One region of the Mongoliitalea sp. genome, then DNA from elsewhere that is predicted to be linked to it. Evidence: riboswitches for the same ligand, from Rfam matches in the RefSeq annotation. Region 1 holds a riboswitch; the other holds the start of a gene.
What was found. Region 1 has a riboswitch for thiamine pyrophosphate ahead of ACXIUD_RS01110 (TonB-dependent receptor). Riboswitches for the same ligand answer to the same signal wherever they lie in the genome.
Positions count from the first base shown of each region.

Region 2: another riboswitch for thiamine pyrophosphate. It lies ahead of ACXIUD_RS00625 (TonB-dependent receptor); the one in region 1 lies ahead of ACXIUD_RS01110 (TonB-dependent receptor).

Region 1 covers NZ_JBSZCK010000004.1:37,544-53,189, reverse strand. The annotation lists gene ACXIUD_RS01120 (AAA family ATPase) at 1-510, shown strand, start outside; gene ACXIUD_RS01115 (fatty acid desaturase family protein) at 646-1,710, shown strand; TPP riboswitch at 1,835-1,931, shown strand; gene ACXIUD_RS01110 (TonB-dependent receptor) at 2,071-4,467, shown strand; gene ACXIUD_RS01105 (peptidylprolyl isomerase) at 4,773-6,167, opposite strand; gene ACXIUD_RS01100 (peptidylprolyl isomerase) at 6,160-7,047, opposite strand; gene ACXIUD_RS01095 (peptidylprolyl isomerase) at 7,007-9,016, opposite strand; gene ACXIUD_RS01090 (ATP-binding protein) at 9,109-9,513, opposite strand; gene ACXIUD_RS01085 (STAS domain-containing protein) at 9,522-9,860, opposite strand; gene ACXIUD_RS01080 (GAF domain-containing SpoIIE family protein phosphatase) at 9,891-11,951, opposite strand; gene ACXIUD_RS01075 (DUF4197 domain-containing protein) at 12,046-12,765, shown strand; gene ACXIUD_RS01070 (DUF721 domain-containing protein) at 12,773-13,093, opposite strand; gene hemW (radical SAM family heme chaperone HemW) at 13,097-14,230, opposite strand; gene ACXIUD_RS01060 (hypothetical protein) at 14,302-15,646, shown strand, end outside.
Region 2 covers NZ_JBSZCK010000003.1:56,307-71,952, reverse strand. The annotation lists gene ACXIUD_RS00635 (DEAD/DEAH box helicase) at 1-53, shown strand, start outside; TPP riboswitch at 435-531, shown strand; gene ACXIUD_RS00630 (ABC transporter substrate-binding protein) at 619-1,551, shown strand; TPP riboswitch at 1,552-1,650, shown strand; gene ACXIUD_RS00625 (TonB-dependent receptor) at 1,685-3,955, shown strand; gene ACXIUD_RS00620 (sterol desaturase family protein) at 4,099-5,385, opposite strand; gene ACXIUD_RS00615 (hypothetical protein) at 5,620-6,168, opposite strand; gene ACXIUD_RS00610 (penicillin acylase family protein) at 6,191-8,296, opposite strand; gene ACXIUD_RS00605 (hypothetical protein) at 8,358-9,134, shown strand; gene ACXIUD_RS00600 (NAD(P)/FAD-dependent oxidoreductase) at 9,217-10,464, opposite strand; gene ACXIUD_RS00595 (RluA family pseudouridine synthase) at 10,875-11,915, opposite strand; gene ACXIUD_RS00590 (1-aminocyclopropane-1-carboxylate deaminase/D-cysteine desulfhydrase) at 11,973-12,884, shown strand; gene ACXIUD_RS00585 (AlbA family DNA-binding domain-containing protein) at 12,982-13,620, opposite strand; gene uvrB (excinuclease ABC subunit UvrB) at 13,659-15,646, opposite strand, start outside.

The sequences.
Region 1 (15,646 bases):
GAATCCACTGGTAAAAGTACACTAGCCCAACAGCTTGCAGACCATTTTGATTGTTTATGGGTGGAAGAGTATGCTCGGGAGTATCTTAAAAACTTGGATAGACCGTACGAGTTTGATGATTTGCTAAGCATAGCTCAAGGACAGCTATCTTTGGAAGATAGATTAGCCGCTCAATCTGATGAACTCCTAATTTGTGATACTGATTTACATGTGATTCAGGTATGGTCGGAACACAAATATGGAAAGGTGCATGAATGGGTAAAGCAACAAATAGAAGACCGGAATTATGACTTATATTTATTGACGAATATAGACATTCCTTGGGAGGATGATCCTCTGAGAGAGCATCCTGATCCAGAGATGCGTTGCCATTTTTTTGAATTATACAAGCAACTTTTAGAAAAGTCGCCAACATCTTTTAACATTATATCAGGCTCTTCTAAAGAGCGTTTGGAAAGTGCAATCAAGACTGTGAATGGTCTGTTTGCTCAAGGATTGATCACCAGATAAGCACATATTCTCTCTCATGCTTGTAGGCTTCGACTTGGAATTATCCAAATTTGTCCTATCTTTATAGCAGAATGTATCATAATCCTTTAGTTTATTTTGCATTCTGATTAACTAATTATCCCCCATTTATTACACATGCGTCCCCCAAGGTTTAGTACGGCATCTACCTTTCATGCCGATTTAAAAGAAAGGATCAAAAACTACTTTATTGAAAAAAACATTAACCCAACAGGCAATTTCTCACTCTATTTCAAAGCAGTGGTGATGGTTGTGGCATTCGTTTTTATTTACATCCATCTAGTGTTTTTTACTCCATTTTGGCCTTTTGCCATATTAGAAGCGATTATTCTAGGAGCCTTGACAGCCGGCATTGGATTCAATGTCATGCATGATGGAGCTCATGGAAGTTTCAGTAGAAAAGGCTGGGTCAATGAATTGGCAGGTATTTCTATCAATTTCCTTGGAGCTAACGTCTTCATGTGGAAAACCAAGCACAATGTCGCCCATCACTCATTTACCAATGTAGATGATCATGATGATGACCTGAATGCAGGCGTTTTTCTGCGATTAGGTCCAACTCAAAAACGCTATAAAATCCACAAGTATCAGCATCGCTACTTTATCTTCATTTACTCTATCTTGTATTTTTATTGGGTGTTTTTCACCGATTACAAGAAATATGTCACCAGGAAAGTTGGTGAAACGCCTATCAAAAAAATGGATGTGAAAGAACATATCTCATTTTGGGGTTTTAAAGTAGTCCATTTATTCCTGTTTATTGCTTTGCCAATCTACATGATGGGATTTTTGCCTTGGTTAGTGGGTTTCCTGCTTTTCGGGTTATCGACTGGAGTTATTATGAGTGTTGTCTTTCAATTGGCACACGTATTAGAAGAGACCTCTTTCCCTGTTCCTGATAAGGCTACTAACAAATTGGAAGATGACTGGGCTATTCATCAGTTGAAAACAACTGCTAATTTTGCTACCAGAAACAAAATCTTATCATGGTTTATTGGAGGGCTAAACTTTCAGATTGAGCATCATTTGTTTCCAAATATTTCTCATATTCATTATCCTGCCATTTCTCAGATTATCAAGCAGACTTGTCAGGAATATGGCATTCCTTACATAGAGCATCCAAAAATGAGAGTAGCGTTGGCTTCACATGTCAATCATTTAAGACATTTGGGTAGGAATTGATATCTTAATTGAAGCCACTAACAGTTAGCCTGTTCCTCTTCATAGGGACAGGCTTTTTTTATTCACTATCATAGGGAGCTGAAATAATATTTGGTTTTTACCCGTAGGCAATCTAGCTTTGCTCGCAGATCATGAGGGGTGCCTTAAAATTACGGGCTGAGATCATACCCACAATACCTGATCCGGGTAGTGCCGGCGAAGGGAAATGAGTACAACTGAATACACGTATTACAAAATAATAGCTTAGTTCTATTGTTGTGCGCGCATGTCTGCGTGTGTTCAGATCGGGTAAACAAACGGAAAGAAAAATCGCCCCTAGATTTTTCTATGTTTAACCAAAATACAAGTTGCATAAGTATCATGAAAAAAATTTATTCGCTGTTGCTCTTGTTGAGCATCACAAGTTTTGCCCTTGCACAATCTGCAGTGAAAGGGGTCGTCCAAAATCTATCTGGGGAGCTACTCCCAGGTGCTAACGTGGTTTTGACAGGGACGGGTAGAGGATCTACCACCAATCTCCAAGGAAAATTTGATATCCGCAATATCCCTGCAGGGGATTATTCCCTAAGGGTGAGTTTTATGGGCTATGAACCTGTTACGCAAGAAATCACTGTTCCTATTAGCGATGAAATTACTATAACCTTGAGTCCAAGTGCCATTCAAACAGAGGAGTTTATAGTCTTTGCTACTAGGGCTGGCGAAAAAACACCTACCACATTTAGTAAAGTCAGTAAAGAAGATATCGCTCGCTTAAATCTTGGACAAGATATCCCAATTCTACTCAACTTTACTCCATCTGTTGTGTCTTTCTCAGATGCCGGTGCTGGTGTGGGTTACACGGGGCTGCGAATTCGTGGTTCTGATCAAACACGTATCAACGTAACCGTTAATGGGATTCCTTTAAACGATGCGGAGTCTCATGGGGTATTTTGGGTCAATATGCCCGACTTTGCTTCTTCTGTGGATAACATTCAGATACAGCGAGGGGTTGGGACCTCTACCAACGGTGCTGCTACTTTTGGTGCGAGTTTGAATATTCAGACAGATACAAGACAGGATGAAGCTTATGCTGAAGTGGATAACTCCTTTGGTTCATTCAATACCCGTAGGCATATGGTCAAAGTGGGAACTGGATTGATCAATAATCGCTGGGCGTTTGATGGAAGGCTTTCTCGTATTAGTTCTGATGGATACATCGACCGTGCCTCTTCAGATTTGCGTTCCTATTTTCTATCGGGTGGATATTACGGTGAAAAGCATGTGGTGAAAATGAATGTCTTTGCTGGTGCAGAAGTAACTTACCAGGCTTGGGAGGGCGTTCCGGAAAATCTTTTGCGTACCAACCGTACCTTCAACCCTTATACCTACGATAATCAGGTAGACGACTACAAACAATCGCATTATCAATTGATTTATACAGGTGAATTGGGAGTGGGTTTGAAAGCTAACGCAGCTTTGCATTATACCTATGGTCGTGGTTTTTTTGAGCAGTTTAGAGCAAATGACCGTTTAAGCAGGTATGGATTGCCAAATTTGGTGATTGGTGGCGAAACAATTTCTCGCATGGATATCATTCGTAGAAGATGGTTGGACAATGATTTCTTCGGAGGAGTATTTTCCTTAAACTATGTCACAGAGGATGCGAGATGGGATATGACCTTAGGTGGGGGTGCAAACCGTTATATAGGAGATCATTTTGGAGAGATTATCTGGATGCGGTTTGCAGGACCTGTGAATATCCGTGATCGCTATTATGACAATGTAGCTATCAAAGATGACATCAATATCTATGGAAAGGCTACGTATCAGGCTACTGATAAATTGTTTTTATTTGGAGACCTTCAGGGAAGATGGATTGATTACAGCTTTGATGGGATTAATAATGATTTGAGAGATGTGACCGGCGAGGTGAATTTTGCTTTCTTCAATCCAAAAGTAGGGTTTACGTACCAGGTTAGTCCTGGAAAACAATGGTATGCGTCCTATGCTGTGGCCAATAGAGAACCTGTCAGAAGAGATTTTACGGACTCTCCGATTATTGACAGAGCGCCAAGACACGAAAACTTGCAGAATATCGAAGCTGGTTACCGTGTTCAGACCGGGAAATTCACATACAATGCCAATTTCTACTACATGAAGTACCGCGACCAATTGGTGTTGACTGGTCAGTTGAATGATGTAGGAGCCTATGTCCGTGACAATGTGGATAACTCTTATCGCATGGGTATTGAGTTAGATGGTGCATATAAGTTGACGGACAAGTTGACAGTGGCGGCTAACTTGGCCTTGAGCAGAAATAAGATTGATGAATTTATTGAGTACATAGACGACTTTTCTACAGCAGAATTTAGACAGGAGATGATTGTGCATACGAACACAGACATTGCTTTTTCTCCGAATGTAGTGGCGGCGGCAATTGTGGATTATAGACCTTTCAAGGGTTTTGAAATGTCTTTGATGAATAAGTATGTGGGCAGACAGTTTTTGGATAACACCCAAAATGAAGCACGCTCTCTGAATGCTTTCTGGACTTCCGATTTGAGATTTAACTATGCCCTAAGACCACGGTTTGTAAAAAATATGGAAATCACGGTCTTGGTGAATAACATCTTCAATAGATTGTACGAGCCCAATGGGTATACCTTTAGCTATTTCTTACCAGCCGAGGCGATGGGTGGCAGAGAATTGGTCACAGAGAACTTCTTTTATCCACAGGCAGGAACCAATTTCTTAGCAGGGGTGAAGTTTCTGTTTTAATGTAGCGTATTATTTATAGTCCATATCCCGCAAGAGTGTTATTCGGATGCTTTTGCGGGATTTTTTATGCTCGCGGAAGGCGCAGAAGATAAGGAAAGTTTTTAGACACACATTTAGAATGTGATTTTTGCGGATTGACACAGATGTTTTTTGGCTGAAAAAAATAACCATTAGCTTTTTTACTCGATTTCATGCAAAGCTAAAAATATTTCTAAAACCAATTTGAGTGTCAGAATAGCTTGAAATCAGAAACTACTGATTTCAAGCTGATTTTGATTTTAATACAGAGCGTTTTCTAAACCGATTTATCGATCTTGTAAAGCATTACAGCGATCATAAGATGGATCAATGTCAATAAATACCTCCTCTTTGGCAGATAAGAACCATTTGCTCAAAAGTTCCTCTTCTTTCTTCCTTCGTGTGGCAGCTTTTAACTTTTCGTAGTCATCTGTTAAATTGGCTCGGTGTGCTGGATATCGCTGCTTGTAATAAAGGATACGCACTTGTGGACCTTCACGCTCATCTTCAAAACGTATGGGCTTAGTGATGGACCCAACTTTCATAGTGTCCAAGGTAAAATAAAGAATAGGATCCTCTAGGGTACGTAGCGTTAATCGGTTAGATTGTGTCATTGGGTCTGCAAAGAAGCCTCCATTATCGGAAGTTGCCCTATCATTGGAATGGTCTTTAGCAGCTTTTGGAAACTCTATTTTTCCAGCCATGATTTCTGTTCTCAAACTATCAAGAAAGCGTTCTGCTTTTAAAATATCATCTTCACTGGGTTGAGGTTTGATCAGAATGTGGCGGGAATTATACGTATTCCCCCTTCTTTCCAATAGCTGAATCATGTGAATACCAAACATGGTTTCTACTGGATCACTGATTTCTCCAGGTCTGAGTCCAAGCGCCGTAGCTTCAAACTCGGGAGCCAATTCCCCTCTTCTAAAGAATCCTAGCTCTCCACCTTGAATAGCAGACATAGGATCTTCCGAATATTCACGGGCCAAGGACTGGAAATCTGTTAACCCATCTTCGATCATACGTTTGAAATTCATCATGCGCTTACGCACATCTTCTTTTGCTTTATCGTTGACAACAGGTTTACGTACGATTTGACCAACCGTTACTTCGGCGGAGAAGAAAGGGAGGGAATCTCTAGGGATAGCATTGAAAAACCTTCGAACTTCCGCAGGAGACACTGTCAAATCAGCTGTGATTTTTTGTTGCATTTTACCAATGACCTTCTGTTCACGTAGAGCTGATTCGATTTCACTTTTCATTTGATCAGCGGTCTTTCCATACGCTTCGATCAGGATATTTTCATCTCCACCGAATTGCTGCATCATCATAGAGAATCGCTGATCTGCTTCAAACATAACCTCTGCATCCGACACCATGACAGAATCTAGTTCCGCTTTGGCAACCATCAACTTATTAATCAATAAAGATTCAAATACCTCACAACGGGTTGGTGCCTCAAAACCTTGCTGACTTTGAGAAGCAACAGCTTCAATAAATGCTTGTTGTACCTCTGACTCCAACAAAATATAATTGTTGACTTTGGCTACAATCTTGTCAATAATCTGTCCAGTTGGAGGAGTACTTGGGGTCTCTTTTTTCTCTTCTTGCTCTTGGGCATGTGCCAAGCCAATGATCCCTATGAAAAATAGCCAACCAACGGTTAATTTTAATTTATTCATAAATACTGAATTCTTTATTTTCTAATGCGCGCGTAAATATATCTCTATGCAATTGTTCTCTCAACATGTTCACCCGCTTGTTCAAGAGTATTTTAGTTATTTCTTCCCTAACAAACTCTAGCGGTGGTACTTGATTTTGCAATTTGTATTCCAAAATGTCAAAGTAGTAGGAATAATTTTCACCATCAACCTTGATAAAGCTGCCGCTCCTTAGGAGTTGGGCGGTATTGGCTTCATTTTTGAGTGGAGTATTAGCCGTTAATTCACTCAAGCGAATCCAATTATCAATTTCCAAGTAGTAATTGCTGGCAAACTTTAAGCTAAGCTCCATCAATCGATCTTGTTCTTTTTGGCGAATTGCCCGCTCAAATGCATTCTTTTGAGGGCTATTCTTTTCTATTTTAATGAAATTCCCCCGTACGATGGTTTCCTTCAAGGTGAAATTATCCTTATGGGACTCATAGTACTCGAGTATTTCCTGTTCTTTTATTTCTTCATCAATCTGAGTATTGATGTAATTTTTTTCAAATTCATGGATCATTAATGATTCTCTATATTCTTTGATCCGCTGATTAAATTCGGGAGTATTGAAGTTGATGGCCTTGGACGCTTCTGCTATCATCAATTGTTGCCGTACCCATGATTGCACAAATCGGGAGACTGTTGCAGCACTATCCTCTTCTGATAGTTGAGCATTGAGCAAAAACTCTATATCAGAATGTAATAAGCTGTTATTGGCAACTGTTGCTAGTATCCGGTCTTCTTCTTCATTTTGAGTAGATTTTACTTTGAAGAAGTCACAGGACGAAATCAAGAGTAAGCTAAGAATGAAGCTTGAACTAATTATACGCGATTTTTTCGTAGATCTTATTTTTTTCATTCTCATCAATGCTGAAGTTAAATTTTTCCTTCAAATTGGTAATCAGCATATTGTCTAAGTATTCTTGATAGTCTTGGATTACCTTTCCCCTAGTCTCGCTGAGCAGCTTAGGAGCAGCAGGAACTCTTGGGCTTACAATGACGAATTGGGTTTTTCCATTTTGTTTGAGTTCATGGAAAGGCTTATCTACATTGATTCCCTTCAAGACAGGGTGGTTAGCCCACTCGAATAAGCCTTCTTCCATGGTGAACATTAATGGGTCATTGAGTAAGAAGGTATTTTCTAAACGATCTGTTAAGTCTGTTTTATATACCTTGTCGCTCAGGAATCTCCTTACTGAAGGAATAGATTCAGTTTTTGCCATGGTTACCAGAATTGCGTTCACACGCTCATTCCAATAGTAGCGCTCTTGATTTTGTTGGAAGAACCGCTCCAATCCTACACTGTCTTCTAGAGCTTTTTGCCAAACTTGCTCATTCATCAAGGAGAATAGTAAAATACCATCTCTATATTCCTTGAGAAGCATTCGATACTCCTCGTTGTTTTCTTCCAAATCTTGCTCCTCGATTCTATCCAAGGTAGCTGATACATAAGCATTTAACTGGCTTTCAAAGGCAGTCTGTGGCCTACCTGTAATCACTTGATTTTCTTTGTTTTTTACATGTACCAAAAAGTCCTTTACCAAGTAGGATTGGTCCTTCACACGGAAGAGCTCTTGCTGACCCAGTTCTTCCCCTTCCAATGCCGCCAACGCTTCCTTCATATTTTTGTCCTTGGCAAATGCGATCACTCGATCAAAAACTTCCTCGTTTTCTACAAATCCATATCGAGACTTCTGCATGGCTACCACTTGAGATCCAATTAAGCTAGATCGGGAATCTCTCATGATTCTGGATTTGATCATGGGTTCCATTTCTTCAAAAGGAGCAAGTGGTTTCCTTTCTTCTAATCGAATGATATGATACCCATAAGGAGTCTTCACTGGTGGAGAAATTTCACCTTCTTCTTGTAAGGCAAATGCCACTGCTTCAAATTCTGGAATCACTGAGCCCAAGCTAATCCAAGGCAGTCTTCCACCCGTATTCCTAGTGCCAACGTCTTCTGAGAATTGTTGACAAACTTGTTCCCAAATACTTTCCGGCTTTTGTAATTCATTGTAGATTTCTCCTACTTTTCTTAAGGCCCTCTCTTCGGATACGGGATCACCTATCTGAGAACGTACTAGTATGTGGGAAACTCGAATTTCACCTGGGTTTGGTTTTCTATCTTCCAATTTGATAATATGATATCCAAAGTCTGTCAATACAGGCTCAGAGATTTCATTGATCTTTAAATTGTATGCAGCATCTTCAAACTGATAGACCATTTGCATGGCAGTAAAGTATCCTAAGCTCCCATCATTGGTTTGTGCAGATGGATCATCAGAGTATTCTTTGGCCAATTCATTGAAATTTGCACCTGCATCAGCCTCAGACTTCAATTTCTGGGCCATTTTAAATACAGCGATTGAGTCTTCCCTTGAGGCATTGCTGGGGAATTGAAGCAAAATATGACTAGCCTTGATTACTTCCTGCATACGGTTATATGCCTTGAGCAATTCACCTTCCTGTAAGGAGTTTTTGATCAAGTAAGGTTTGATAAGATCTTGCTTGAACATCTCAAACTCCCGGTCAAATTCCTCATTTTTATCCAAGCCCTGACGCTCTGCTTCTTTGACTTTTAACTTGTAATTGATAAATAGCTCCAAGTTTTGATCAAATTCCTCTTGAGTTAAGAGTTCTTCTTTGTTGTCAAACTGTTTGTTTTTGGAAAAGAGATATAAAAATTCATCAGATTGAATTTCCTCCCCTTCAATGACAAGCAAGGGGATACTTTCAACCGTTGTATTTTCCGGCTGGATTAAACCAGTTTTAGGGCTACAGCCAAAAAATAGAATGAGTATTCCGATTAATAAATTCCGTTTATTCATAATTGAATTCAATGCAGCGAATAGAATGCAATGTTACGAATTTATATCAATACTTAGGGGAGAAGAAGCGTATTTACGCTTGGAATTAACAATTATTTGGAATTCACAAGTTTAAAGAGTCGGCAGGTATTTTTTCTGCCATTGGTTTCAAATTCAATTTTATCCATAAATTTTCTAACCAACATGATTCCCAATCCACCTTTACGCTTGGTGGTGATGAGTTGATCAATTTCTGGTTCTTCGTAATCCAAAATGTTGAAACCCGCACCTTGATCATGGATTTCTATTTTAAGGATATCTTCTTCAAGAAGGGCGTTTACCTGAATAAATTCACTCGAATTGCAGGCATGAGAATGGATTATAAGGTTAGCCGTAACCTCTTCCACAGATAGCAATACTTGATGTCTCTCAAGTTCGTTCAAGCTTGTAGACATCAGAAAATCTTCTAAAAACTGCCTTAGAAGGGTCAACTGACCTGTATCACAATATAACTTCAAACTCTGACTCATCCTACCAGTGCCAATGCATCCTCTTTATTGGGACGGATGCTAATCAGTTTATCTAAGCCTAATATTTCAAACACCTGCAATACTTTTGGAGCTAGGCCAAAAATGAAAATTTGAATGCCTTTCTCTTGAAAATCGTCAAGGTAAGACATGAATACGCCAAGCCCGGCAGAAGAAATATAATCTAACTCCCTGCCATCCACCAATATAATGGAGCATTCTTGTGCAAAGATGGACTGAATAGCAGAATCCAAGTCCACCGAGTTACTTGCATCTATTTCTCCTTTAAGGATCAACAGGTGCATTTGCTGCTCTATTTGAATATCAATTTTTAACATGCTCTATTTAACGTGATTATTTGATTTAAGTTAAAGAAATTTTATAACCATTAATGAATAGTCATCGTCTAGCCCTTGATTTTTTCCGATAAACTCAAAAACGCCTTCAATTATCAACTTTTGAATTTCTTCCGGATGCTTATCATGGTGCTTTTCTACGAGTTTTTTTAACCGTTCATAGCCAAATTCTTCTCTTTCTTCATTGCTGGCTTCTACCAATCCATCTGTGTATAGAACCATCAGGTCATGTGGATTGAAATTGATGGTTTTTTCATGGACAAAGTCTTCATATATATCCGTACGGATGATACCTAATCCCATCCCATCGATGCTTAAATAGTCCCATCGCTTCAATTTAGCATCGTAATACAAGGTAGGGCAGTGACCCGCCCGACTGAATTTGATGGTTTTTTTCAGCGTATTGATGATGAGATATGTAGTAGTTATAAATAATTGCCGCTCCAAGCAAAAACTTAAAGCCTTGTTGGCTTTGATCATAAAATCTCTGGGACTTGGATGTAGCTGAACCAAACTTTGGAAAACCCCCTTCATTTGGGACATGTTAAATGCAGCAGAAGTGCCTTTTCCTGATACATCTCCAATGATCACAGCAAATTCATGCTCTCCCAACTGTTGGGTTTCGTAGTAATCTCCTCCAACCTCATCCGCAGCCTCAGAAAAGCCACAGATTTCGAAATATTCATCGTGATGCAATTTTTCTGGCAGCAAGCTCCGCTGTACCCGTTGGGCAATTTTTAATTCCTCTTTGTAGCGCTCGTTTTGGATGGCCTCATTTAAAAGCCGGTGATTTTCTACCGAAATACAGGCCTGTCCTACAAAGGTGCTGATGATATTGAGCATTTCCTTGTTAAAACCTTCTTTCACCTCTTTTAGCAAGAAAATCCTTCCAAAGGTTTGGTTATTAGTCACCAAAGGAAGCATCAAGGCAGATAAATATCCCCCTTGGGAGATTCTTCCCTGATATATTTCGTATTCGTTCTTGGGGTTATTCCATTTAAAAGCAGTAAACGGATCTATACTTTCAATATGAAGTTGAATTTTATCCCGGTCGGATTCTTTGATACTTCTTCGGTGGACAATCTGTGGTCCTAAGTTTTCATCTATTACTTCAATCCAACCAGCATCAGCATAAGACGCACTCATGCAGGAATCTATCAAAATGTCCAACACTTGGGTTTCACTTTGTCCAGGCTTGATGGATTGACTCAGGCGTTGAAAATTAATGGCTTCTGTTAATTTTTGTTCAAAAACAGAAGATGTGGGAAGGTTAAATAAGGTGACAAGTAAGCTGAATAGCGAATATATAAATATAAACCCAAACAGTGCGATCAAAAACAGATTGTCAGTCAGATTAACAAAAACAAGTTCAGTATCGCTGTATGATAAAAGTTGCGAAAACAGATAAATGGTACATATCAAAATGATAAAAAAGAAAAGAATAGACTTCCACTTTTCCTTGAATGTGAGATAAGGTATCCATTTCAAATTGACTGAAAGGGAAATCGAAAAAATGAACATGAACACCATGCCGAATAGGAAACTGTAGTCAAGGGAGTTGTTGTTTAAAAACACAAAAAACATACTCATGAGTAAAATAACCTCAAATGCCTGCCATTGCTGTACAATTCTTTTGGTTTTTTGATAAAGAATCAATCTTCTCCAAAGGATTAATGTAGAAATTAAAAAAATGGTGATTAGCGCAAAATTTACATGGTAGAAGAAGTTTCTAAGTAAAGGGTCCACTGCTAACTTTCCATCTCCTAAAAGAAAATAGATTCCCCGAATGATTAGTGATACAGTTAAAGCTAAGAGACCAGTGGAGGCGGCTCTCCAGATCAACTCCAAAAATTCTGTATTCTTGTTGGAATTGATGGTATAATCATAGAAGATGTAAACCGTGATGAAAAATAGAATTTCCAATGCGTAGGAATATTCCGGACTAATACCGGTACCTAATTGGTTGAGCTCTCCAAAAATTCTGGTGATGTCCACAAATAAAAGCGCCAACCATATCAATACAGCACTAATCAAGCTTAGTTTTCCCGTATGTATTTTAGGCAGTTTTATCATTTTTTGAATATATCGCTACAATAATACTGATTAAACTTTAATTGAATGGTTTCGTTGATTGCTTTGGTACAAAAATGATGAATAAATTTGTAGCATGAAAAAGTTAACCATATTCAAAATTGCAGTTCTATGCTTGTTCCTTGTCGGATGCAATGCCAGTGACCTGAATAAAATTTTACAAGGCATGGGAGGCGGTGGACCATTGACCCAGCAGGAAGTATCCGGAGGATTGAAAGAGGCATTAGTGCAGGGGATCACCAATGGTGCTACCATGGCTTCCCGTCAGGATGGTTTTTGGGGTAATGAGCTGATCCGGATTATGCTTCCGGAAGATGCTAGAAGGGTAGAAAATACACTCAGACAGATTGGGCTTGGTTCGGAAGTTGACAGAGCTTTGTTGTCTATCAATCGTGGAGCTGAAAATGCGGCAAGACAAGCAATTCCTATTTTTACAAGCGCTATTCGCCAATTGACCATTCAAGATGCATTTGCTTTGTTGAGCGGTCAGCAAGATGCGGCTACTCAGTTTTTGAGAAGAACTACCGAAGCTCAATTGGTTGAATTATTTCAGCCTGAAATCCAAAAATCCTTGAATGAAGTTGGGGCAACCCGTTTTTATACGGATATCGCCAATACCTATAATGCTATCCCTTTGGTCAATCGTAGAATTGATCCGGATTTGAATGCTTATGTAACCCAGCAGGCAATCAATGGGCTATTTACTTTAGTAGCTCAGGAGGAAGCAAAAATCCGACAGGATCCTATGCAGCGAACTACTGCCTTGATGCGAAGAGTGTTTGGGTCACAGGATTGATCCGGAATTAAAGAATAACCACTTCCTCAATAAGCTCTTTACCAAATCGCTCTTGAATTAGTTGGATCAACTTGCTTTGATTCATGCGAAGTTCTTGTTTGACCGGTCCAGAGCTTATGGTGGCAAAAAGTTTTTTGTCTTTAATAAAAACAGAAGTGGTCCGGCTTGCAACGGTTTTTCCCATGATTTCTGGCCAAGCCTGAATCAATGCACGTTCATCAAATCTGTCTTTGATCTTGTATGCGCGCAGTAAATCTTCAAAAGCAGTGCTGAGAGGCATTGCTTCTTTTTTTCTAGTCGAAAAGTCTCTGTATTTATCTGAACTCATATCTCAAAGGTAGTCTATAAAGAGGGCACTCGCGATGCTGTCGGCAAGAAATTTTCCTTTTTTGCTTAATCGGATATGTTGTGTGTCAACAATAATCATTCCTTCTGCTTGAAGCTGAGTGACTAAGGGTTTTTTTTCTTCTAATAAATTGATTCCAAATTCAGATTGGATTTTTTGCAAGTCCGTGCCCCAGCTGGTACGCAAAGAAGTTAGCACATACTCATTGAGGATGTCTACAGGCTCCAAGGTTTCTTCCTGCGCCGAAAAATCCCTTGCTTGAATAGAACGGATATAACTATTGTTATTTGAAACTGTTGACCAACGCTTGCTTCCATCAAAAGAATGAGCGCTTGGACCTATGCCAAGGTAACTATGGCCTTTCCAATAGTTGCTGTTATGGATGGCCTCTTTTCCCGGAATAGCAAAGTTGGAGATCTCATATTGTTCGTAACCTGCTTTTTCGGTAGTTTCTATCAAGTGTTGCATCTGCTCTTGTATAAAGCCTTCATCTGCCTCCTCAAATTTTCCGGTTTGGGTCCATTTGGCCAATGCCGTTTTTGGTTCGATGGTCAGACAGTAACTGCTGATATGGCCAGGATTTATTTCCAAAGCGGTAGCTAAGTCCTGCTGCCAAATACTGTGGTCCGTATGCGGGAAGCCATACATTAGATCAATCGATAGTTTTTCAAAGCCAGCATCCTGACTTTTTTTCACCGCAAGCATAGATTCTTGAGCGCTGTGTGCACGGTTATAGAATTTCAATACATGCTCCTGAAAACTTTGGATTCCTATGCTTAAGCGATCTACTCCCAAACTTTTGAATTCTTGTAATTTTTCAATGGTAATATCATCAGGATTAGCTTCCAAGGTACATTCTTCCAAAGAAACTGGGTAATACTTATGAATAGTATTTAGTATCTGCTCAATTGCTTTGGTTGGCAATAAAGATGGTGTTCCACCTCCAAAATAAATGGTACGTATGAGTGGATCTTTTTGTAAAGCATCTTTTCTGTGTACAATCTCTGCAATCAAGGCCTCTGTCATGGCCTCCATCGTGCGATGATTAGTGCTGAAATGAAAGTCACAATAATGACATGCTTGCTTACAAAAAGGAATATGAATATATATGCCAGACAAATTGCTTAATTTTAAATCCCCTTCAAAGGTACTTGAAATTCAAGATTGTGTTTAAAAAAAATAGTTTCTGTTTGAGTCTGCTTTTCTTGCTGTTGTCCATGCAATTGCTGGCGCAAAGGGATTTTTTGTTGGTATATGACGTGAAGGGGGAAATTCCCAAAAGCGGAAGTGCTATTTTCCAGGATTCATTGGAGCGGGAGTTATTTGTGCAGAACTTCTTCAATGATCTCTATAATCGAGGGCATTTATCTTTTGAGTCGAGCAAAAAATACAGAGGAGATTCACTAGACCTTCTCATCCATACAGGGGAAGTGTTTCAATGGGTTTCTTTAGATGTAAGTCCTGTTCAGCAGTTGTTTCCGTTGGTATTAGGAAAGAAAGCAGATCCTGTTATTCAAGATAAATTTTCTTTGCAGGCATTTCAAGAGCTCCGCTTAACAGTCCTTAGTGCGGCTGAAGATTCCGGTTTTCCATTTGCAAGTGTGCAGTTAGATAGTTTGCTCCGAAATGGGAATGAACTGAGCGCCCGCTTATGGATGGATTTGGGTCCCAAGATTACCTTTGACACCATCAAAGTCATTGGCAATTCCAAAATGAAGCCTGCATACTTGCATCAGTTGCTAGATATCAAGGTTGGAGAGAATTTTTCGCAAAAAAAGGTAAACCAAGCCATTGCTATCCTACGGACTATTCCTTATTCCCGATTGACAGGACCGCCTGAATTGAGTTTTCAAAATTCTGAGGCAACCTTATACCTCCCTTTGCAGGATCGGAATCTAAATTCATTGGATGGAATTATTGGTGTATTACCCAATGAATTGGAGGGGGGGAGATTGTTATTGACAGGACAATTTGATCTCAAACTATTCAACATTGGTGGAAGAGGAAGAGATTTTGCTTTGCAATGGCAACGCTTCAATCAATTTTCCCAATTATTGGAGTTGAGAGCTCAGGAGTCTCACTTGCTAGGTTCCAAGCTAAATTTGTCGATTGGGTTTTCCTTATTAAAGGAAGATACCACATTCCTCAACCGAACTTTTAACTTAGGTTTTTCCGTCAATCTCAATCCTGAAAGTCAACTTCGATTTTTTGGTAATCGTCAAGCAAGTGACCTGTTGGCGACTGCGGGTTTATCAGAATTGACAAGTTTGCCGGAAGTGGGGGATTTCAGGTTTACCAATTATGGACTAGGGCATCGTTTTTTTAAAGTGGATGATCGTTTTGACCCAAGAAGAGGTTGGAGTACTGACGTATCATTTACAATTGGCAATAAGCAAATCATCCAAAATACGGCTATACCTCAAGAAGTATATGAAGGAATAGAGCTTCGAACCTTGCAGTATGAGTTGCAAGGACAGTTGAATCATTTTCTACCCATTGGAAATAAGATCACCTTTTTTCAACGCCTTGCATTTG
Region 2 (15,646 bases), on a different contig from region 1:
AAAAGATGAAGCGTTGGGTGGAAATGGTGGATGCGTTGAATCTTGATTTTTGAAAGCGGGGTCATATGTGAAATGATATCCAGCATCGTCTTATTTAAAGATTCCCACAAAACATTCATGCATTTTTCCTGATCAGGTTTAAATGCACACAAACTTTATTACACCTTATCGGGTATAAAAAATGCTGTAAAATTGAATTTTATACCCGTTCAGGTGCAATTTGAGTTGTACATGAACAGAAGCCGGTGAAGCAGATGACTTGAATATTAATTTCAGGCAATATTATGTATTCTTACTCTTCCATTCGGAGCCGTACAAAATTCACTTCATCATTGACATTTTCAAACATCCAAATTACGCCATCTCTGACAAAATGGAAGTTTGGTTGTTACCAAAGCTTGTAAACAAAAACAAAAGAGGTTTTATTTGCGTTTCGAAAGCGATAGGGGTGCCTTAATACAACGGGCTGAGATCATACCCTTAGACCTGATCCTGGTAATGCGGGCGTAGGAATAAATCATTAATTGATTGCTTGTAGGCTGCTGAGTGTTTTGGATTGTCTTTGAAAAAAGGCAGGTATATCACTTGGTTTGCGTGCAAGCGCTTAAAAAAAAACGTATGAAAAAATTTATCCTAGCATTGGATTGGACTGCCAATACCAATCACAGCGGCTTTTTTGTGGCCGCTCAACAAGGTTTCTATGCAGCGGAAGGACTAGATGTTCAGCTGCGTTCTACCTCGGTAGATAATTATGCACGTACGCCAGCCAGCCTTGTCGCGTCTAAAGAAGTGCACCTGGCGATGGCTCCTTCAGAAAGCGTGATCGCCTACCGTGCCAATCCTGAAAAACCCGCTTTGATGGCCATTGCCGCAGTTTTGCAACGGGATGCCAGTGCCATCGTAAGTCTGAAATCTTCGGGCTTGGATCGCATCAGCCAATTAGACGGCAAGGAATATGCGAGTTACAATGCCCGCTTTGAAGATCATATAGTCGCTGAAATGATCAAGACTGATGGCGGAAAAGGGGAACATATCAAGCTTGTTCCTGAAAAATTGGGCATTTGGAATACCCTCTTGGAAGGAAATGCAGCAGCAACTTGGGTATTTATGCCATGGGAAGGTGTCATGGCGCAAAAAAAACAAGTGGAATTGAATGCCTTTTACCTGAAGGATTTTGGTATTCCCTATGGCTATTCCCCTGTTTTGCTGGCACATCCTGAGCTCTTGGCAGAAGATCCGGAGGCTTACAAAAAATTCCTTCGAGCTAGTAGGAGAGGTTTTCAGTTAATCAAAGAAAACCCTCAATTGGCAGTAGATGCGCTTTATAAGCAAGAAAACTTGGAAGAATTAGCAGACAAAGATTTTTTGATCCAAAGCCAGGAAGCCATCAATCCTTATTATTTCGATGATGCAGGAAATTGGGGACTTATGCAGGAGGAGCGATGGTCCCAATTTATCCACTGGTTGAAAAGTAAAGAGCTGATTACTGCGGAAGAACTTATCAACCTCATGAAAGAACCAGTATTTACAAATTTCTATTTATCTAACTAATGCAGACAAAAGGGGTGCTTTTCCTCTAGGAAAGGCTGAGATCAAACCCGTATAACCTGATGCCGATAATGCGGCCGTAGGAACTGTACAGGAAAGAAGCCCCTGCTTCTAAAACCTAACAATTTTGTCATCCATGAAAAAACTACTCATGATTTGCCTTTGGGCACTTGTATCGAGTGCCCAAGCCCAGTTTTCCGTATCAGGAAAAGTTACCAATGAACAAAACGAGCCTCTTCCAGGGGCAAACGTGTTCATTTCATCCCTCGAATTGGGTGCTGTAGCCTCAATAGATGGCACCTATCAACTGAGTAATGTTCCCGCAGGAACGTATACGCTTGAAGTCAGTTTTATCGGTTACCAAACACAGCGACTTCTGATTAATTTGACCGAAAATCGTCAGTTAGACGTTACATTAGTGGAAACGGCTTTGCTTTCTGAAGCAGTGATGGTGAGGGCTATACGTGCTGATAAATTATCGCCAATCACACAAAAAACGGTGGATTATCAAGAGTTAAACGAAGTGTTCAACGGGCAAGATGGGGCATTTGTCTTGGAAACTTTGGCTCCAAGTATACAGGCAAATTCAGAGTCAGGTACACGCTTCACTAATTATGGCACCATGCGTATGCGAGGGATTGATCAACGAAGAATCAACATTACCCTCAATGGTGTTCCACTGAACGATATGATTGATCAGGGGGTGTTTTTTAGCAATTTCACCGATTTTACGAATAGCGTGGAGTCCATCCAAGTGCAACGAGGCGTTGGAACCAGTACCAATGGAACAGCTTCCTATGCGGGCAGTATTAGTTACGAATCTGTTCGCTTGAATGTGGATGCACCGGAAACCACCGTGTCCTTATTGGGAGGTAGTTTTAATACTTGGCAAGGGAGTGCCGAAGTTAAAACAGGCATTTTGCCCAACAAAATGGCTTTTTATTCTCGTGTCAGTATGACTTCTTCGGATGGATTCAGAGACCATAGTGGTACCGACTCGTATTCCTTCTTCTTCAGTGGAGGCTATTTTGGGGACAAAGATATCATTCGGTTTACAGGTTTCAATGGACGAACCAAAAGTCAACTCAGTTATATTCCTGTTCCAATTTCTCTAGCGAGAGAAAATCCACGGACCAATCTCAACTTTGAGGATGATCGGGATGATTTTGGACAATCTTTTGCGCAGCTGGAGCATATCCGAACTATTTCTAAAAACACGACACTGACCAGCAGCATTTATTATGGTGGGGCAGGAGGAGACTTTCCCTTCGGCTTTGTGGATGGGGAGCAGTTTGTGCAAATCAATTATCCGCTCTTCAACAATCATTACGGTGTCATGAGTAATCTGCAACATTCCAGTGATGCATGGGATCTTAGTGCTGGTGTACATGCCTATACCTTCCGCAGGAGAAACATTGAGCAGGTAGTACCAAACTTTGCTAATCCTTATTATCAAGATCGCTCAGTCAAAGACGAGTTTTCTGCATTTGCCAAAGCCTCCTATACCCATCAAAACTGGGTCTTTTTTGGGGACTTGCAAGCTCGATTTGTCAATCTTCAGTTGACGCCTGATACTCAGTTTTTGGGAGAAAATAGAACCATTCCCTTGTACAGCTGGCAGTTTTTGAATCCGAAAGTGGGATTGACTTATCAGCTGAATGCCCTTCAAAATGTGTATGGTTCCTTTGGTCGCACAGGCAGGGAACCCAATCGCTCAGATTTCTTAGGTGGTGTGCAGATTAATGCCGGTAACATTGATTTTCTCCAAGATCAAAATAACGTACGGGCAGAATTTGTCAATAATTACGAGTTAGGGTATCGCATAGCAACAAAAAAAGCCAATGCTCAACTCAACTTCTTTTACATGGATTTTGAAAATGAAATTGCACCTATTGGAGCATTTGTTGATCAGTTTTTCCTCCAGCTATTTGCCAATCAGGAGGATAGTTACCGTAGGGGAGTTGAAGTGGATTGGTCTACCAAGCTATCGGATAGATTCAGATTACTGGGTAACGCAACTTATATGCGTAGCATCATCAGTCGCTATCAGCCCGAAGGAAGTTCGGAAGTGTTTACCAATATCAGCACCCCTTTTAGTCCCGAGGTATTCCTAAATGCACGTGTGCAGTACAGCCCGATCAAAAATCTGCAAGTTGAATTTCATACGCGCTATGTAGGTGATTCATTTACTGAGTTGACCAATAATCCGGATTTTGTCCTGCCTGCCTATTGGGTCAACAATTTGCGTCTGTCCAAAAAGTTTGGAAAGCATTATACCTTTGATTTGGAGGTCAATAATTTGTTCAATGAATTGTATTTCACGGATGGTGCTCCGGTAGGAAATGAACTTGCCGTTTTCGCACAGGCCCCGCGTCATTTCTTTGGACGATTTACCGCAAGGTTTTAAAAATAAAAGCCGATGCTAGTACCATCAGATAAACAACTAGCATCGGCTTTTTGCCAATTCCACCATATGAGTTATAATTGTGAATTTAAGGGAATCGCTTGTAAGCTGATTATTCGTTAGAATTCTGATCTCTACATATAGGTTCAATTACTTGCAACCAACTCAGCGGGCTTCATAGCTAAGTCACCTTTTCTTTCTTTGGAAAGAATGAAAAAGGTCATCACCAATGAGATAGCCATGTATACTCCAATGATTAAGGTGGCTCCAGGGATGATTTCCTGTAATCCAAACCAACCTCCGTTCCAATAAATCAAACCTATGCCCATAGCAAATCGGATGATTTCGGCCGGAATGGCAATTTTCGATTTATCCATCAAACTGGTATAAGCAAATATCGATACCATCATAAAGGAGGCATACAACATCACTTCTAGATATTGAAAGCTAACAAATGCGATCAATACATGGAATACCATTGCAAAACTCACAATTAACTGAATCCAAGACCAAGTCTGTAAAGCTTTGGAAGGTTTACTATCGTATTTCACCTGTTCAAATGCATTTTTCCAATAAGCCCAAGGATATTTTTCCGCTACATCTGCCGGTCTCCATCCTGTTGGCATAAACCAAATTCTCAATTTATCCCAATAGCTTTTGGTTCTCCAAGCATCTTGAATCAAGGTCCACAAATGCACATAGTTGATGATCAATGGATTCCATGTATTTACTGGTTTTTTCACACCGTAGACAGGAGGTTCTTCTTCTAATTCTTCCTGAAAAGTTCCAAAGAGTTTATCCCAAATGATGAAAATCTGAGCTAAATTTTTGTCCAAATAAATATCATTGATGGCATGATGTACTCGGTGATGACTAGGTGTTACTAGGATGTATTCCAAAAAACCCATTTTATCAATCAGACGGGTATGGTACCAAAACTGGGCAAATAGATGGATTGGAGCTATAATGGCTACAACTTGTGCCGGCACTCCAATAAACGCCATCGGGATATATAGGAAGAAGTAAATCCCAAAAATCGCTGATACCGATTGCCGCAGGGCGCAACTGAGATTAAACTCCTCACTGCTATGATGGACGATGTGACGATTCCAAAAAGCATTGATGGTATGGTCGAATCGATGTGTCCAATAGCCTGCAAAATCAATTCCTATAAATGCAATGACATACACCCACCAGGTACTCTCAATCTCAAAAAGCGCTACTTTGTCTACCATCCAACCATACGAAACGATGACCACGGATAATCCCATCAAGTTTTTGAGTGTATTGGTCATTCCTGAACTTAGACTGGAAATGGTGTCCATACCTATGTTCACTTGTTTTTTCATGCGGCGTGCAGCAAACTCCTCAATAATGATTAATATCAAGAAGAAAGGTACTGCAAAGGATAAAGCTTTGGCGTAAAGTTCCATTTGGGTTTATTTTCAGACTAATCAGCTGTAATTTAAGATTGTTTTTTTCTCAGGTCAAGTAAAAAATAAAATAGAGGGGTTAAAAAGTGTAAGTTAAACAAGCCCCTCCATTAATGTTATAAAAACTGTATTTCAAAAAGTTGCTTAATCACCCGTTACAAACTTACACAAGTTAGCAACATAAAAAAATACCCTGATCAGGGTATTTTTTGGGTAAAATTCAACTTTTTTCTTTTAATCATCCTTTCCAGTACCCTTGAAATAGTCGTCTTTGTCTGCAAATAGGACGTTGAAGGTAGTTAGAGAGCCATAAGATCGAGTAATGTATTGTTGCATCTGCACCCTATCTTCATCATCCAGCTTGGGATGATTGTTGATGTTTTGCTCCAATACCCGCAATCGCTCCCGGACCATGACAATTTTATGGAAGAATGTTTTAATGGGAATTTCCTTATTGCTCATTTCAGGGTTGAAAGGATTGAGCGTGATGGTTCCATTGATCCATTTTTGAGCCATGGTAACTTTGGGTACTTCTTCTTTTGGCTGATTTTTTTTGATGACATTTTCTACGGCTTTTTCGATGTCACTCAAAGTGATCGGTTGAAATTCCGCTTCTTTTTTTTCAATCAACTCAAAATTTGGGAAGTCTCGGGCAATTGTTTTTACTTCTCCCGTGTAGTTAAAATAGATTTTGTAGTAAGAGGCATCCGATTCCACCACTACTCCTTTTCCAAATTTCGGATGCCTGATTTGGCTTCCGATTCCTAGTTCCATTGCTGCCATAAGTGTATGTATTTAAATGATTTTATTGTTTCTTAGGTTCATAAATTCGTTGGGCGGATTTCATAACTTCTGACTTATCAAGTGTCATAGGCTTGAGTTTTTGCCGGACAAAAAGCCCCATTTGATCTGCATAGTGAGGACTATCCTCCTGATTCGATGCACCGTAAGCATTAACAGTTTCTACCTGAGGAAGTCCTTTGCCAAATCTGACCATCATAATGTATGATTCACCTTGATCTCCTTTTCTTACCTTTTCATTGAGGGGCTCCGAACGCATGGCTGAGATGACATCTGGTAATCCGAATAATGGCATTTCCTGATTGCCACGAACCAATTTCTGGTAATCTCCCAAAGTGACTGGATACTGCTCAAATGAAGTTAGGAAAAAATTCTGAGCAGACTCAATTGCCAAAACAGCTTCTTCCTCCGTGAGGGTACGCTTGGGATCTAAGTTCAATTCAAGGGTTCTGTCGCGCAAAAAGTAATAGATGTAAGCAAAGTAAGCAGCCCCCACACTGTTGGTATTTGCTGTACGATCCCAAGATTGGATGGCTTGGATACTTTTTGAGATGGATGGAAACTTTTCAGCCTTTAATTTGAATAGCGGATTCACATTCATTTCATACAGAAGACTGTCTGGTAAAGTTTTATCAAACTTGATGGTTTTGAAAGTTTCGTAAGACATACTTAGTTGGTCTTTTAATAAGCTCGCAAGCCTAACCGAACGATTGTTATCAGTTAAAAGATAGCCCATTTGCGGGTCAAAGGATGATGGGGCTAGTTGCGACATTTCATCTGTGGCTTTGAAGGGACTATGATTAGTGTTAAACAGGTAGCCTGAAGCAGGATTGATTTGTTGAGGTAATGCACGGAATGGATGATAGGAGTCCCATAATTTATCCCTGCTGTCGCCAAGTAGTGTTTTACTGTAATCAAAGGCAGGATTTCTTTTGGGCAGTAATGCATTGCTGACATAATAAATTGTATCGTATTTGTCTGCATATACGGTATTGAATCCTGGCAAGGCCATTTGGTCCATGGCTGCCTGAAACTCAGTGAAATTTCTGGCCTTATTCATATGATACCATTGTTCGGGCGCTGTAATGATTTCAAGAGCACCTGTTTTGATGCTAAATACGCCATGATCAGTAACCAGTGTAGGGCCATAGATGCTTTTCCAGACTTTTTTGGGAATAGGAACTGTAATTATGTCCCATAATTTAACCTTCAACCACACTCGTTTTTCATCCAAAAGGAGGTACTCTCCATCCACTTCGTAGTGCAGCTTTTTACTTGGATGCATTTTTAGCTGAAACACATCCAGTTTGTCGGGGTAGTTGACGGTATGCGCCCAGCCTAGATGCTCATTGATTCCATGAAAGATTGTCAAGCCGCCGGGGAAAAGTCCACCCAAGGCATTCCAGCCCTCTTCCGAACAAAGATGTGCTTCATACCATGCTACCGGACCTGTAAGTGGTTGATGAGAATTGACGGCTAAGAACGCTTCTCCTGTATCTGTCATCCTTGGATGAATGGCAATCGCATTGGAACCGGCGGCAGGGTCTTTCACTTCGGGTAGATCTACAGTTCCATTGACTATTTTTTTCACTGCTTCATCTGCGCCTGACATTTGTGCCAGAGAAAGAATATATGCAGAGATGATGTCAGTTTCGGAGACAGGAAAAGCCTCAGGAAGTAAGATCCGCTCCGGATAAGCTAGAGCAAAGTCATTCATAGCAGCTAGATAAGCTCTGACCAAGGCCTTGAATTCAGGAGAAAAATCAGTATCGTATTTGCTTGAAGCGATCGTTCGGGTCTCTAAGAGGTGCACAAAGTAATCTACTGCAGCACCATTTTCTCCAAAAACTCTTCCCACCATGGCTTTTCCTGCCAAGAGTGTTTGTTGAATGGTCTCAAAATCATCTTCTGCATGCGCCCAAGCTAGGCCATAGGCTACATCTGCATCAGTTTTTCCAAAAATATGAGGAACCCCATAGGTATCCCTTACAATTTGAATGTTGCTTGTATCGTATCCGGATTGCTCGTAGGATAGTGGAGTACATGAGTGGAGTAATCCTATAAAAACCAGCAAAAGGAAATAGGTGGAAAGTGGGTGTATTCGTAGCATTCGTAAAAGTTTTCGTTTATTTTGAGAAAAATAAGCAAACCAACCAAAAGTTGATAGTCCTATGGAAAAAACTTTTCACTTTGAGATGAAGCCTAAGACGAGTGCCTTTGACAGGCTTCGGCTGCTATTTGAAGAGCAGGTAACTGTGTTGACCATAGCTGAGAACTTATGGATTTTTTCCAAGGAACATTATAAAGAGCAAATGGAGCAGATGAATTTTCATGCGGCATTTGTAATAGATGAGGGCACTTACTGGAAGTTTGACGATGGGGACTTGGAACTTTCCCCTGTTACTGAAAGCGATTGGATGGATTTGAATACTCCCTTGCTGTTAGCTTTTCGAATGATCTTGCAGCAGCGCAGATATTTTATCAAAAATGAAGAAGGTGAACCTGCTTACATTGTGACGCGCACGGATTTAGATAAGATAGCTATGAGAATTGGACTTTTCGGGCTGATTAGTCTCTTTGAAACCCACATGAAAGACCTCATTCGAAAACATGTGCCCAGTTGGGAAGATGCGATTTCAGAAAACAGATTGAGCCAGGCCCGAAGTTTATACGAATGGAAGAAAGCACGAAAAGAGGAAATTGATTTGGTTCAGTGTCTACAGTTTGGAGATTTGGGTACTGTATTCAGTAAGCAACAGCGATTCAAGGTGTTTTTCCCAGATTACAGTAGAGACCGATGGGTGGATATGCTCAATGCACTTGGCAAGCTTCGAGATGCATTAGCTCATTCACAAGCCCATTTGGGATTTTCATGGGAAGAAATTGATGAAATGATCATCTTTATCCGAGGGATTATTGATCGGGAGGAGATAAGTTTTACCGGTTAAAGTACTGAAAAACAGTTGTTTTCAGTCAATGTTTCATTTATTGTAATGGAAATTACAGTAATTTCCATTACAGTATTGAGTATTAAAACCTCCCCACCTCAAAAGCTTTCAAGTCCATAGGACTTACGTGGCCTTGATGCAAATCAGATAAAATTTTACCTGTGGCGGGGGCCATGCTGATGCCCATCATACCATGGCCTGTTCCAAACCAAGCATTCTCATAGCCCGGCGCCTGCCCAATGTAAGGGACTCCATCAGGAGAACAAGGGCGAAGCCCTTTCCAAATTTGTTCTTTTTCGGGGAATTCCGCTTGAAACCCTGGATAAAAACGGTTGATGGATTCAAAAATACCTTTCACTCGGTTCATGTTGATCCGCTCATCTGTTCCGGCAATTTCCATCGTTCCTCCAAAACGTACCTTGGAAGCGTAGGGGCTGACAGCTACTTTCATTTCGGTTAGAATGGAGGCTTGCTTGATTTCAGGGGTGTTATCTTGCATGAAACTGTAGCCTTTGCCACCCATCATGGGCAACTTAAAACCTAGCATCTGAGCCAACGATGCAGACCAAGCACCTGCACAAAACATAAATTTTTCTCCCTCAATCGCTCCTTGGGAGGTAATAATGGCGTTGATTTTTCCACCTTTCTGTTCAAATCCCAATACCTCTTGATTGTTGTAGAAGGCGACTCCTTTTGACTCCAAGTATTTCTTGAGGAATTGATACAGCGCCGCAGGGGATAAGTGTGCATCTCCTGGGAAAAGTATTGCTCCTCTGGCTTTCACCTCGAGATTAGGTTCAATCGTGGAAATGTCTTTTGGACTTAAAATTTCAGCTTCCAGTCCATGTTTTCGGGCCAAATGGGCAAATTCAATTTCCTCTTTTTCCACCTCCGCTGTTTGATAAAGCATCATCAAGCCTTTTTCCTCCAGTTGCAACTCGGCGGAAGCTTGATGCTCCAATCTGAAATCCTGATACAAGGATTTACTGAGCAAGCTGATGTTTTTCAAGAAAGGAATGGAGCGCTCCACATGTGCTGCATTGGCAGAACGGTAAAAAAGCCATGACCACTCCAGGAGTTTACGGTCTAGTTTTGGATGGATATAAAATGGGCTTTTGGAGGAAAACATCCAGGCTATCCCTTTGCTAATCATACCGGGAGCGGCCAGAGGGATAATATGACTTGGAACGATCATACCTGCATTTCCCGTAGAGGTGGTGTCCTGCATGTCTCCCTTATCAATGATAATGGATGGAATCCCTGATTTTTCTAAGTAGTAAGCTGTAAATAAGCCTATTATTCCTCCTCCGATAATGATGGTTGGCTTCATGGGGTATGTCAGATTAACTTTGAAAAGTACATATTTTTTCAGCAATTTTTGCCTGAAAAATGATGAGCGCTCAAGAGCTTGTAAATAGTGTGAAAAAGTCTAGACATAAAAAAAGCCGTGAAATAGAATTTCACAGCTTTAGTCAATTAACAATAAACCCAAAATAACCTGCTATGGAAGAAGGAAACGATCCTTCGGTTAACCTGCCATCATTCCACAGTATCTCGCTTTTGATGTTACAAAGTTAATGCCGAATCCAATATTTTGGAAATATTGAAAAATATTAGATGAAAATTTACAGTATTTTTAATTTTATGGGCTATAATTTTTTTGTTTGCTATCTGTAATCGATTGCGGATACTTGTATTTTGAAAACTTGGCAACTGTTTTTGAGTTTCCTGCGCTCCGTTTTATTCATTATGCTGCACATATTGCTCCCATTTTTCCAAAACTGTCTGAAAATCTGACGGTAAAGGGCTTTCAAAATACAGTTTTTCTTTGGTGATCGGATGAATAAACCCAAGAGACATGGCGTGTAAGGCCTGTCTTGGTAATGCATCGAAGCAGTTTTGAACAAAAGACTTGTATTTGGAGAATTGGGTGCCTTTTCTGATTTTATCACCCCCATACATGGCATCATTGAAAAGGGGATGGCCTAAAAATTTCATGTGTGCACGGATTTGGTGGGTTCGTCCTGTTTCGAGATTGCACTGCAGCAAAGAAACATATCGTAAGCGTTTCAATACTTTCCAATGGGTGATAGCATTTTTGCCTTGACTGCCATCAGGATATGCGTCCATTACCTTACGATCTTTGGCACTTCGGCCCACATGTGCATCTACTGTTCCTTCATCGTCTGCTGGTTCTCCCCACACAAGCGCCAAGTAGGTGCGCTCAATAGTATGGTGAAAAAACTGATGAGCCAAGTCCGTCATAGCAGCCTCAGATTTAGCTATAACCAATAATCCAGAGGTATCCTTATCAATCCGATGAACAAGCCCTGGTCTGCCCGAATTCCCGGGTAAAGTAGGTAATTGATTGAAGTGATAGACCAAGGCATTCACCAGAGTACCCGTCCAATTTCCTTGAGCAGGGTGAACAACCATACCCGCTGGCTTATTGACAACCATTAAGTGGTCATCTTCAAATAAAGTATCGAGTGTAATATTCTCTGGAATGACCGTAGTATCCCGGGGAGGTTTTTCAAATAATACCTTGATCTCATCCAAGGGCTTGATTTTGTAATTGGCCTTGGTGGGCTGTCCGTTGACTAAGATGTTTTCATTGTCAATGGCTGTCTGAACCTTATTTCTGGTGGCATTAGCCACTTTCTCAGTTAAGAATTTATCGATGCGAGTAGCTTGTTGGCCTTTATCTACTACAAAGGTATAGTGTTCGAATAGCTCTAACTCGTCTTCTTCTTGGTTTTCCCCGTCAAAAATTTCTTCCATCTTGCAAAAATAGGGTCATTTCCCAAGATTTTGGATATTTGTAAGAAATATGCATCCATGTTAATTCCCCAACACATTCCTTACCAGTCTATAGCCCATCCTTTATTGCAGGGAAAAGGCCTTGAACTTACGGTAAAACGCCTGGATTTGGTACATGGGGAAGTGTCTGGGAATAAGTTTTTCAAGTTAAAATACAATCTCCAAGAAGCGATAGCTCAAGGCTATTCCCGCATCCTAACTTTTGGAGGTGCTTTTTCCAATCATATCCATGCGACCGCTGCTGCTTGTCAATTGATGGGTTTGGAAAGTATTGGCATTATCCGAGGAGAGGAATCAAACTCATTGAATCCAACACTTCGATTTGCCCAAGAACAAGGTATGCAGTTGCATTACTGGGATAGGAGTAAGTATCGAAACAAACATCAGCCTGAGTTTCTCCGAGAGCTTCAAGATGTCTTTGGGAAGGTTTATATTGTTCCCGAAGGGGGGACCAATGCATTGGCAATTCAAGGAACAGCTGAAATTTTGAGCGCTGAAGATGCTAACTACTCCCATATATTCACCGCCATAGGTACAGGGGGAACATTTGCAGGCTTGGCCTCCAGTATACAAGATCATCAAAAGTTACTTGGGGTATCCACTTTGAAGGGGGATTTTATGATTAAAGAAATTCAAGCATTGATCCAAAATCATAAAATTCAGGTAAACGGAAGCTATGAGATTCTCTTGGAGTATCATTTTGGAGGATATGCCAAGTGGACGCATGAATTACTGGACCTGATCCGTCAGTTTAAAAAAAGCCAAAATCTAGCGCTAGACCCTATTTATACTGGGAAAATGATGGCTGCTATTTTGGGAGAAGTTGAAAAAGGTCATATCCCCACAGGTTCCCATATTCTAGCGATTCATACAGGTGGTTTGCAGGGAGTGAAGGGATTTGAAGAGAGAGTGGGGGAGTTTTTGGGGTAATGGAGCGAGAATATGCTACGTTTATTCATAGTTTAGGAAGTGTAATTCATTTAAAATTTACTAAAGGGTCTCACCTTAAACTTACCGATAAAAAAAATCACCCCTCATTCAAGATAAAATAATCCTCTCCTTCCTGCGGCTGAATTTTGAGTACATTGGCAAGGACAAGCCTTACCAGTGTTTTCGAGGCTAGGAATTTAGGGAGTTTGGCAAGGCGCTGGAATTCGCGGAGGGTGATTTTTTCTTGCTCGCCCAAGGCTTTCATCAACAGCGTTTCCTTTTCACCATATGTAAATACCGTGTCTTTGGGAGTCTTTCCACGCTTGATGATCTCCCACATCTCCCGGCTAGCCTGAATACTTCTATCTTTTACCCGTACGTAAGCTTTTTTACGCTCGCCATCTTTCATGTAATGGGGTCGATTCTCGGATATGGGAATTGAAAATACAGCAATGCCCTTCTTGGGGTTGAGTTTTTGAACACGGACTTCATAGGTCAATTCAGGAAAAATATATTCTCGAATGGCTTTTTCCATCACAAAAACTTCCTCTTCAATAAATCGCTGACCACTGACAGTGCCATCATCATCTACTCCAATCAACAAAAAACCACCTTGCGTATTCGCCAAGGCAATAATCTCCCGTGCAATCTTCTCGGGAAAGGCTGCCTTTTTTTTGAACTCGGTTCGGATACCCTCCCCTTGTTGGGCGAGTTTGTAAATTTCTTGTAGGGTCATAGGTGATGGCTTTGATGACCATTAAGCGTTTTTTGCAATTAAACACTCCTTTCGAGCGTTGCGAGCCTGTTTTTGAGGCCTTGCCACTCATCTCTCAAACGGGCAGCCTCCATAAAGTTCAACTCTTTGGCGGCTTTTTCCATTTGTTTCTGCGTCTGTGTAATCAATTTCTCAAGTTTATCCTTACTCAAGTACTGCACCACCGGATCTGCGGCAACCATGGCTTCCACATCGACTTGGTCTTCGTAGACTTTTGCATTTTTCTTGCTATCGGCAACTTTGGTTTGCCCAAGAATTTTTTCCTTGGATTTGCGAACAGTCGTTGGAGTGATACCATGTTCTTCATTGTAAGCCATCTGAATTCCTCTTCTACGTTTGGTCTCATCGATGGCCATTTGCATGGAATCTGTGGTCTTATCTGCGTACATAATCACGCGACCATTTTCATTTCTAGCAGCCCGACCGATTGTTTGTACCAAGCTGCGTTCATTTCTTAGGAATCCTTCTTTATCAGCATCTAAAATAGCCACCAAAGAAACCTCCGGTAAATCCAATCCTTCTCTCAATAAGTTCACCCCAACCAGTACATCAAAAACGCCTAATCTTAGTTCTCTCAAAATTTCCACACGGTCCAATGGCTTCACTTCTGAGTGAATATATCGGGATTTCACCCCTGCCCGCTCCAAGAATTTCTGCAGTTCCTCTGCCATACGCTTCGTCAAAGTGGTAACTAGGACACGGTCACCTTCTTTGACGGTTTGGTCGATTTCTTCCAATAAATCATCAATTTGATTTCCGCTTGGACGAACTTCGATGATTGGATCCAACAAGCCTGTTGGACGGATAATCTGCTCTACCACGATCCCCTCTGTTTTGGAAAGTTCGTAATCAGCAGGGGTGGCACTCACATAGATGACCTGATTGGTCAAGCTCTCAAATTCATCGAAATTGAGCGGTCTGTTATCCATGGCAGAAGGCAATCGAAATCCATAATCCACCAAGTTGACTTTTCTAGCGCGGTCACCACCCCACATACCCCGCACCTGCGGCAAGGTCACATGGCTTTCATCGATGACCATCAAATAGTCATCGGGGAAGTAATCGAGTAAGCAGAAGGGCCTTGTACCTGGCTGTCGTCTGTCAAAGTAGCGGGAATAATTTTCTACACCCGAACAATATCCGAGTTCCCGAATCATCTCCAAGTCAAATTCTGTGCGTTCTTTCAATCGCTTGGCTTCGATAAATTTCAAGTCTCTTTCAAAAAAGGCAACTTGTGCCATCAAGTCATCTTGAATTTCATGGATGGCTTGGTCTATGGTATCTTTGCCAGTGACAAACAAATTGGCAGGGAAAATGGATATGATTTTCTCATCCGAAATTTTCTTACCTGAAGCGGGTTCTATGCGCTGTATTGCTTCAATTTCATCCCCCCAAAAGAAAATACGGTAAGCAAAATCAGCATAGGCTACAAAGACATCCACCGTATCTCCTTTGACGCGGAAGGTACCATGTGTCATCTCCTGATTGGTGCGACTGTATAGGATATCCACCAATTTAAACAGCAATTGATTCCTAGGTATCCGGTCCCCTTCTTGTAATCGGATAACATTTTTTCCAAATTCTTCTGGATTACCAATACCGTAAATGCAGGAAACAGAAGCCACCACGATCACATCCCTTCTCCCTGAAAGTAATGCCGAGGTAGCACTTAGGCGTAGCTTTTCAATTTCCTCGTTGATGGAAAGATCTTTTTCTATGTAGGTTCCCGAGGTTGGGATAAAAGCCTCTGGCTGATAATAATCATAGTAGGAGATGAAGTACTCCACAGCATTTTCAGGGAAAAATTGCTTGAATTCTCCATACAATTGTGCAGCCAAGGTTTTATTATGGCACAAAACCAAGGTAGGACGCTGTGTTTCCTGAATGAGGTTGGCGACCGTAAAGGTTTTACCAGACCCCGTAACGCCAAGAAGCACTTGCGCAGGTTCCCTATTTTCCACCCCTTCGGCTAGTTGTCGAATGGCTT